Regions from separate parts of the Ruminiclostridium josui JCM 17888 genome, predicted to be linked through region 2. Evidence: riboswitches for the same ligand, from Rfam matches in the RefSeq annotation. Region 2 holds a riboswitch; the other holds the start of a gene.
What was found. A riboswitch is a leader RNA that binds a small molecule or an ion and turns the genes downstream of it on or off. The one in region 2 is predicted to bind cyclic di-AMP.
Positions count from the first base shown of each region.

Region 1 (5,130 bases), 210 kb from region 2:
TTCTTTCAGATTGTATATGCTTAAGGTTACTTTGGATATAACTGATTTTAAGCTCAGAATTGCTCTTGAAATCAGTTATATCTATCAAATTTTTTTTAAACACTTCCAATAACAATTTAAGAGTTATGAATGAACATTCAAATAGTTGCGGGTTAAATGTCTTACTCATTTTTTAATCCTCTCTGTCTTTTGTAAAATGTTTATGTGCTTATATAATTAAAATATAGTTATTTGTAACAGATGTCAAATATTTCCTATTTTAAATTGGTCTTTATGCTGAATTGTTTGGTATAATTCAATATACAGTACCTTTTGCTTAGTAAGGATATGGTAATATGCTAAAGATAGATATATTGTGTGATGATTTGCGTATAAAAAATATTAAATATGAAAGTATTGAAAATATATATTCAATATACAAAAATACAGATAGTTTCAAATATGCAACGGGAGTTAATAATTTTATAAGCTTTGATGTATTTTCCAGTCAGCTTTTTAAGTTTATATCTCAAAATAATGTGTTCTTTTTAGATATTTTCCTTGAAAAGAAGGATTCTTTATGTAGCAGCAAATCTATAGGTCTGGTTAAAGGTGCTTTAAATGTAGAGGAAAATATACTTTGGATAAATTCAATAGCTATTGATTTGCCCTACCAATCTAAAGGTTATGGTAAAAAAGTTGTTAGTACTCTGGAGAATTATTTTAAGAATTCATACAATGTAAATACTATTTGCCTTTCGGTAAGCAAAAATAATATGTCTGGTGTAAAATTTTGGGAGAAATGTGGTTATTCCGAATATGAATTTGACTCAACTTATGATTTACACAAAATAACTGATCATGCCCTGATCATGTGGAAGAAAGTGTAAAAAATCATTAATATTACAAAAATATTACCAAAAAATTGCTGTAATATTACTGAAAGTTTGACAAACTGTAATAAATTAAATATAATAATAACGAAATTAACAAGCTGAATCCTCGAAAGAGGTACGGAGGAACCAAGATTTGGGGTTAATCCATTCTTTATTTTATTGAATGGTAGGGAGGTCCTATTGCCCGAGCCCGTCAGCTAACTTCGGAAGCGCTACTATAGGAGGGGCCAATGACAGGTAAGATTACCAAGGTACTTGTCGGTTGTATTTTTGCCTTTTCGCTTGTGTTGGTATGTTCTGCTGCTATGGCTGCTTCGCAGTCAGCCCAGATTAGCGGTACTAACGTCAATGTAAGAAAAGAGCCCAATACTTCTGCAAGTATCATCACTAAACTTTCTAATAAGAGAGTTTCAGTGCTTGATAAGTCTAGCGGTTGGTACAAGATTTCTTTTGATGGAAAGACTGGTTGGGTAATTGATGACTACATAAAAGTTGTAACCACAAAAGGAAGTATTAATGCTAATGGTGTCAATTTCAGAGAAAGTGCCAGTACAAGTAGTAAAGTAATTAGTTCTCTAAAAAAAGGAACAGAAGTACAAATACTGGATACACTTACTGGATGGCACAAGGTTAAAGTAGGTTCAAAGGTTGGATACGTTTCAAAAGAATTTGTTTCTTCAGCAGCGAATTCAACAAAAACTTCCCGTTCTACGGAAGCTGCAACTATTGTCAGCGATGAGGATGATTCTCTAGTTGGCAGGATAATTGCATATGCAAAAAAGTTTATTGGTGTAAAGTATGTTTATGGTGGGAAGAGCCCAAGCGGCTTTGATTGCTCTGGCTATGTTGGCTACGTATACAAGAATTTTGGTATTAGCCTTAACAGTTCAGCATCAAGTATGTACTCAAATGGTACAAAAGTTTCTAAGACAGCTTTAAGAGCTGGTGATTTATTGTTCTTTGATGCTTCTTCCAGAAAATCGACTGGCGATATAGACCATGTAGGTATTTACTTAGGTAATAACCAATTTATTCATGCATCAACTTCCAATGGAAAAGTGCTTATTCAGAGTTTATCTGAATATCGGGGAACTTTTATTGGTGCAAAAAGAGTGATTTAAATCTTATCATAGACCACAAAAACGTCTTTTATAAGACGTTTTTGTGGTCTATATCAACTTTTAATTCTTAACGTTTCTTTTTATTTTTAAAAATTTCTAATTACTAATTCTATATAATTTAATATGGAGGTTGTATTGAATATCAAAAGACCGCTCTGTCTATTTACTGTGTCCTTTACTTTGGGGATACTTCTCGTTAGCAGTATCGGATTGAACCCATTTCTTTTAATTTCTTCAATCATGCTGTTATCTATAATCTGTTTTTTTAAAAAACTTGGCAATTTAAAAAACGTAATTTTTATCTCCCTTTCTTTTTTTATTATGGGTGGAATGCTTTTCTATAATGCAGAATATCGATATACCGGAAGCTTTAATTCATATTATGATAATCCCATAGAAGTAAGAGGTTTTATTGATAGCGAAGTACAGAATTCGGAAGATGGAAAGTCAAATTTTATTTTGCAAACGGAATCCGTAATTTATAAAAATAAGACATTCAAGGTAAAAAATAAGATAATGGTTTATGTAAACAATTTTAATATAAAAATTGGATACAGAACGAAAATTGGCTTTACGGGAGTTGTTGAAAAACCAAAGCCTGCAACCAATCCTGGAGGTTTTGACTATAGAAGGTATCTGGCATCTATAGGAATTTCAGGACGAATATATTTACAGGGTACATCAGATATTCAGGTTACTGGTCAAAAGGGCGGAGGCTACTTACATAGAATAGGATATGCAATAAAAAATAAAGTTCTAGACATAATCAGTTATTCTCTGGATAAAAACCAAGCAGGACTGTTGGAGGGTATGCTCATCGGGTATAAGGACGGCTTGGATGAAAATGCCTTTACAGCATTCAGTAAAGCCGGACTTACTCACATCATGGTAGCGTCAGGAATGAATGTAGCATTTATAATTCTTCCATTTACTTTTATTTTTAAAAAGCTGAGATTAAGCAGTTTTAAAGCAAACATAATTACTATTTTTGTACTTGTATTATTTGTATTTGTGACGGGTTTTTCAGCTTCGGTAGTCAGGGCGGTTATTATGGGAATAATTATATTGGCAGGCAGAATTATAATGCGGGAACCGGAAATATATACAAGTATTTCAGCCTCGGCACTTATTTTACTGATAATTAATCCATATACACTATTTGATATAGGATTTCAGCTTTCATTTGGTGCAACACTATCACTTGTTATGTTCTATCCCCAGATTAAATCCTTTACAGAGTGTAAATACATTCCAAATATAATTTCAGATACTCTTGCAGCAACAATTGCAGCCCAGTTAGGAGTTATACCAATTACATTATATTATTTTAACAACTTTTCAACATTTTCTATTATTTCTAACATTCTAGTTGTGCCCTTGGTTGAATTTGTAACAATAATAGGCTTTATTATGGTTTTCGCAGGTTTACTTAATATATATCTTGCGGTTATTATCGGATATATTAACAACACATTTCTATCCTTCATATTATTTGTCACTGAAGTTACTTCTAAAATACCATTTGCGTTGTTAAAATTGCCTACACCATCACTGGGAATGGTTCTATTTTACTATTTGCTTATAATTTACATATTTAAAGCCAGGAATTATTTTAAAGCCAAAAAATACACAAAACACCTTAAAATAGCAATAATTATGCTGATAATTATTTTATTCGGAGGTAGAGCATTATTACCTAAACCCCTTGAAATAACATTTTTAGATGTTGGTCAAGGTGACAGCACATATATAAGAACAGCTCATGGTAAAAAAATATTAATTGATGGAGGAGGGCGTGAAGCAAACTCGAAATCTAAGTTTGATATAGGTGAGTCAGTTATGGTACCATATATTCTTGACAGAGGGACGAAAAGGGTTGATATTGTCATTGCTTCCCACGGACACTCTGACCATACCGAGGGGCTTGAGGCAGTGCTTAGGGAGCTGTCTGTGGGGACAGTTATAGTACCTGAAACTGATGGACGGGGATTTGAGAAGATAAAAAAAATATGTAAAGAAAAAAATATTCCAGTACTTAAGTGTAAGCAAGGAGATATAATTAATCTTGATAAGGAAACGGTATTTGAAGTATTAAACCCGCTGCCTTATAAATTAGACACTCTTGCCCAAGAGGATTTGAATGAAAGCTCATTAGTGCTAAAATTAGTTTATAAGAATGTAAAAGTTTTGCTTACAGGTGACAGTGGAATTCCTTCAGAGGAAAGAATGTTAAAACAAGGTCTGGATTTAAAAGCGGACATAATAAAAGTAGGACATCATGGTTCTCCAGGTTCTTCTAGTAATGATTACATAATGGCGGTCAAACCAAAATATGGAGTTGTTTCAGTAGGAAGAAATAATTTTGGACATCCAAGCCAATTTGTTATTGATATACTTGAAAAAAATGGAGCAAAACTTTTTAGGACAGACGAAAACGGAGCAGTTATCGCAACTAGCTATGGGAACGGGTTTAACATTAGCTTAATGATGCCATAAAATATATTAAAAAGAGGGAAAATATGAGTTTTGATATTTTAAAAAAAGAATTAAAGGATAATAAACTGCGAAATGTATACCTCTTTTATGGTCAGGAAGATTATCTTATAAAATATTATATGAATACTATAGCTGACCTGATTGTTAATGAAGAAACCAAGGAATTAAATTATATATATCTTGAAGGAAAAAAAGATACGGAAACTCTTATTGAAAACTGTGAAACAATGCCTGTTTTCAGTGATAAAAAGATTGTTATTTCAAGAAATTCCGGCTTTTTCAAGTCCAAAAAAGGCGGAGGCGATAGTTCTGACAAGAAATCAGAAAATAATAAACTTGCAGACTATATTGAAAATATGCCTCCTTATACATGCCTCATATTTGTGGAACAAGAAGTAGACAAGAGGATAAAGCTGGTAAATGCTGTTAAGAAAAAAGGACTTGTTGTAGAGTTTGCTTATCAAAAACCTGCTGACCTTGTAAAATGGGTTGCAAAGGTCTTTAAAAGCCATAAAAAAACAATAGATTCTATTGCAGCATCTTATATAGTTGAGAACAGCGAATATTCCATGACAGAACTGCTGAACGAAATTGACAAAATAGTGAATTTTATTGGAGATAAACAGGAGATATCTCTA
Region 1 is NZ_JAGE01000001.1:86,301-91,430, reverse strand. It holds gene K412_RS0100435 (hypothetical protein) at 1-169, opposite strand, end outside; gene K412_RS0100430 (GNAT family N-acetyltransferase) at 336-869, shown strand; cyclic di-AMP (ydaO/yuaA leader) riboswitch at 962-1,101, shown strand; gene K412_RS0100425 (C40 family peptidase) at 1,106-1,996, shown strand; gene K412_RS0100420 (DNA internalization-related competence protein ComEC/Rec2) at 2,132-4,492, shown strand; gene holA (DNA polymerase III subunit delta) at 4,516-5,130, shown strand, end outside.
Region 1: linked by a shared signal. The riboswitch ahead of K412_RS0100425 (C40 family peptidase) and the one ahead of K412_RS0101455 (C40 family peptidase) in region 2 are both predicted to bind cyclic di-AMP.

Region 2 (5,130 bases):
CTCATTAATAAATACAATTCTTGGTGAAAACAGAGTTATTGTAAGTAATATTCCGGGGACTACAAGAGATGCTATTGATACTCATGTGGAAAAGGATGGACAGAAGTACACTTTTATTGATACAGCCGGAATAAGAAAAAGAAGCAAAATCAACGAAGCTATTGAAAAATATAGTACAATTAGGTCTTGGACTGCCATTGAACGTGCAGATGTATGTCTTATTATGATTGATGCCGAAGACGGTGTAACTGAACAGGATACAAAGATTGCAGGTTATGCACATCAGCAGGGAAAAGCATCAATTATAGTTATAAATAAATGGGATTTGATTGAAAAGCAGACAGGCACACTTGAGGAATACAGAAAAGTAGTACATGAGAAACTTGGATTTATGACATATGCACCGGTTCTATTTATATCTGCTAAAACCGGACAAAGGGTTAATAAAATTTATGAGCTTATCAAATTTGTTGCCGACCAGGCATCCTTCCGTATTTCTACAGGAATGTTGAATGATCTTGTAAATGAAGCAGTTGCAATGGTTCAGCCTCCTTCAGACAAGGGTAAGAGACTGAAAATATACTATATGACTCAGTCTGGTATAAAGCCACCGTCATTTGTTGTATTTGTCAATGATTTGGAATTGTTCCATTATTCCTATGAGCGATATTTGGAAAATCAGCTGAGGAAGAATTTCGGATTTGAAGGAACTCCTATAAGATTTATCCATAGGCAACGTGAAAAAGAAGATTAGTCTTAGCATTGCAGACAGATTGGAATTATATCTTTTTAATGATTTTTAGCCGTTAGGCTTATGGAGGGAAAGATGGGTCTTTTTTTAATAAAGATTTTATTGGTTATAATTATAGGATATCTCCTTGGAAGCTTGAACACTTCCATTGTTGTGGGAAAAATTTACGGAACTGATATACGTAAGCATGGCAGTGGTAATGCTGGAATGACAAATACATTGAGGACACTTGGGAAAACTGCAGCTGTTCTTGTAATAATCGGAGATATTATTAAAGGAGTTTTATCATATATTATTGGTAACTTGATTATTACTTCTATACCTGATGATTCAATTAAATTGTATATTTCAGGGATGGGTGGTATGGTTGGTGGTATTGCTGCTATAGCAGGTCATAACTGGCCAATATACTTCGGGTTTAAAGGCGGAAAGGGTATTCTCACTTCATTTTCAGTAGTAATGATGATGGATTGGAAACTTGGCCTTATTCTTTTGGGTTTGTTTGTTATAATAGTAGCTATTACCAGATATGTATCACTGGGATCAATATTGGCATGTGTAGCTTTTCCAATAGCTGCTGCTATAAAAGGTAACGGTTTGGTTTTTATTATTTTTGCGGCAATACTGTCAATATTAGCGATTGCCCGTCATAATGGGAATATTAAGAGACTTTTGAATGGAACAGAATCAAAAATCGGTGAAAAGAAAAAAGTTTGAATATAACTTTATTGATATAGGGAGGCAAACATGAATAGAAATATAGCAATTGTTGGTGCGGGAAGCATGGGTACAGCAATGGCAGTATTGTTATCTAAGAACGGTAACAAGGTTAGATTGTGGTCACCTATGGTAGAAGAAATAGAAATGTTAAAGAAAAACAGGGAACATATTACACGATTGCCTGGAGTTAAAGTTCCTGAAAGTGTTGAATTTACCAATGATATTAAAGAGGCATGCAAAGAGGCAGAAGTAGTTGTGCTGGCTGTTCCGTCACAGACTACAAGGCAGAACTGTAAAACTCTTGCTGGCATTATATCAAAGGATACTATTGTTGTTACCTGCTCTAAGGGAATTGAAAATGAAACTTGTAAGTTGCTTGCAGAAATAATGAAAGAAGAACTGCCTAATAACAACGTGGCAGTATTATCAGGACCAAGCCATGCAGAAGAAATAGGAAGGGATATACCTACTACTGTAGTAGCTGCTTGTGAAAAAATAGAAATTGCTGAGTTCCTTCAGGATTTGTTTATGACTCCGAATTTCAGAGTTTACACAAATACCGATGTAGTAGGGGTTGAACTGGGAGGAGCACTTAAAAATATTATTGCATTATGTGCTGGAATATCAGATGGCCTGGGATATGGTGACAATACAAAAGCCGCTCTTATGACAAGAGGAATTGCAGAAATATCCAGATTGGGTGTAGCCATGGGAGGGCATGCTGACACTTTTTCGGGCCTTACGGGAGTAGGCGACTTGATAGTTACATGTACGAGTATGCATAGCAGAAATAGAAGAGCCGGTATTTTGATTGGGCAGGGAAAGAGCGTACAGGAGGCATTGGATGAAGTAAATATGGTAGTGGAGGGTGTAGCAACTACAAAGCCTGCATATGAGCTGGCCAAAAAACTTGGTGTTTCAATGCCTATAACTGAACAAGCATATAAAATACTTTTTGAAGGTAAAGACCCCAGAAGTGCTGTAGGAGCATTAATGACAAGAGATAAAAAAACAGAAATGTAATGTTGATGATAGGGCTGCCATCCAATTCTTATTGGAAGACAGCCCTTTTTAGCTAAGAAAAAAACTGCTCAAAAAGAGCAGCCACAAAATTATACTATAACTCGTTTTGCTTTCATGAAATTGTTTGCATAATACCCGGAAGTCATATCAGAAATTATAACTTTTCGTGTAGAGCTTCCTGATGCCGCATGGATAAATTGTCCGTTGCCAATGTATATCCCTACATGGCTAATACTGTTGTGACCTCCATCTGTGTCAAAGAAAACTAAATCACCTGCACTCAGGTCTTGACTTGAAACACTACTGCCTTGGGTTGCCTGCTTGGAAGCTACCCTTTCTAATGAAATATCAAAGTGCTTAAAAACATACTGTACAAATCCTGAGCAATCAAAGCCCTTAGGAGTTGTACCTCCATAAACATACTCTGTACCCAATAAAGTTTTTGCAAAATTCACAATCTGCTCTGATTGGTCAGCAGAATTTTCAGACTGCTTGTCTGATGTTTTGGCATCAGAAATTTTGGAAAGAACAACATATTGACTGAAAGCCCAACCTGTTTTACCATCTGATGTTTTTACTTTTAACCAATCACCAGAACTTTCAAGAATACTGAGCTTGTCCCCTCGGGTCATACTTCCTAAGACCTTTGAAGTTGTTCCGGGTTCACTTCGGAGATTTAGAACAGATGCGGAAACTGTTCCAGTCTGAATTTCATCAGCAAAAGATGAAAATGCAAACAATCCCAGGCACAACACAATGGTTGCTGCACCGGAAATCATTCTCTTTAGTTGTAACATTTTAGCCTCCTATTTATGGCTTCCGAAGTTAGCTGTCGGGTTCGGGTAATAGGACGCCCTACGAAAAAGACAAATATGATTATATGTATGTACACTTACTAATTATCTTTTTCAGATTAGCCCCAAAATTGGTTCCTCCGTACCTCATTTAATGAGGATTCAGCCTTTATATAAAAAAATTATATCGTGGAATGTTTGTTAATGTCAATTCCCGTCTTGTGAAAATAGGTTGTCGTGATTTACATCAGTCGTCCCAACGTTTTCAGTATATAAACACATTTTTCAATAAATTTATTTTTTTGTAATAATAACTGTTTTCGGACATATATTTAATATTGAAAAAGACAATATACATAGTCCGTAACGGGACGTGTAACAATATAGGGGAGGGTTCTAAAGGTGGATAAATTCAACATATACCAGCAAATAGCTGAAAGAACTCAAGGGGATATTTACATAGGAATTGTGGGACCTGTAAGAACGGGAAAATCAACTTTTATTAAAAGGTTCATGGAATTGTTGGTTATCCCAAATATAGAGAACACATATCAAAAAGAGAGGGCAATAGATGAACTTCCGCAAAGTGCATCCGGAAGAACTATAATGACCACTGAACCTAAATTTATCCCCAATGAAGCAGTAGAAGTTGTTATTGACGAAAATGTGCAGATTAAAGTAAGAATGATTGACTGTGTGGGTTACATGGTAAAAGGTGCAATGGGACATTTGGAGAATGATGCACCGAGAATGGTTTCAACACCGTGGTTTGATCGTCAGATACCTTTTGAGGAAGCAGCTGAGCTTGGTACTAAGAAAGTAATCAATGAACATTCAACCATAGGTATTGTAATCACAACAGACGGCTCAATTTCTGAAATTCCAAGAGAGGATTATGTTGAAGCTGAAAGAAGAGTAATAACAGAGCTAAAGGCTATTAATAAACCTTTTGTAGTGATTATTAATTCAACAAATCCCAGGGATTCAGAGACACTGAAATTGCGTGACGAGTTGGAGCAAAAGTACGGTGTAACCGTAATTGCAATGGATTGTCTGCAGATGAGAATTGATGATGTTGATACGATTATGGAAAAGGTTCTGCACGAGTTCCCTATCTGTGAAATAGGTATAAATATACCGAGATGGGTGGAAGCTTTGGATGATTCTCATTGGCTAAAAGCAGATATTATTGACTCAATCAGGAATACTTTTAAAGCAGCTACGAAAATACGTGCAATAAAGGACGCTCTGCCTTCTTTTGAACAATATGAATTTGTCAAAAGGGCTGCTATAGATAAGGTAAGTCTAGGAGAAGGCACTGTATTAATCGATTTATCGGCTGCTGATGGACTTTTGTATAAGATTTTAAGTGAAGAGTCAGGAATAGAAATAGAGGGTGAGCATAAACTTATAAGTCTTATAAAAGATCTTGCAAGAATAAAGAAGGAATATGACAGAGTAGAATATGCCTTACATGAAGTTAAGGTTAAGGGGTATGGTATGGTCTCACCGCATATGGAAGAACTCACGTTGGAAGAACCTGAGATTATCAAGCAGGGTAACAAGTTTGGGGTAAAACTTAGAGCAAGTGCTCCTTCAATACATATTGTTAGGTACAAACAGAAGTGTAATCTTAACAAGAGGAGGTACAGGAACAACAAAACCGCGTGATTTTAAATTTAATGTTCAAATTCTTATAGGGGTTTCATAAGCATACAGCCTGCAAAAAAGAGTCTTTGCAGGCTGTAATTTTGTGCGCGAATAAATGTAGCTTGACTTAATCAATTTCAGATTGTAGCATGGTTTTAAATACACTTAATTATAAAAAAGTAACAAAATAGA
Region 2 is NZ_JAGE01000001.1:301,128-306,257, reverse strand. It holds gene der (ribosome biogenesis GTPase Der) at 1-754, shown strand, start outside; gene plsY (glycerol-3-phosphate 1-O-acyltransferase PlsY) at 827-1,468, shown strand; gene K412_RS0101460 (NAD(P)H-dependent glycerol-3-phosphate dehydrogenase) at 1,499-2,494, shown strand; gene K412_RS0101455 (C40 family peptidase) at 2,584-3,291, opposite strand; cyclic di-AMP (ydaO/yuaA leader) riboswitch at 3,294-3,466, opposite strand; gene spoIVA (stage IV sporulation protein A) at 3,691-4,959, shown strand.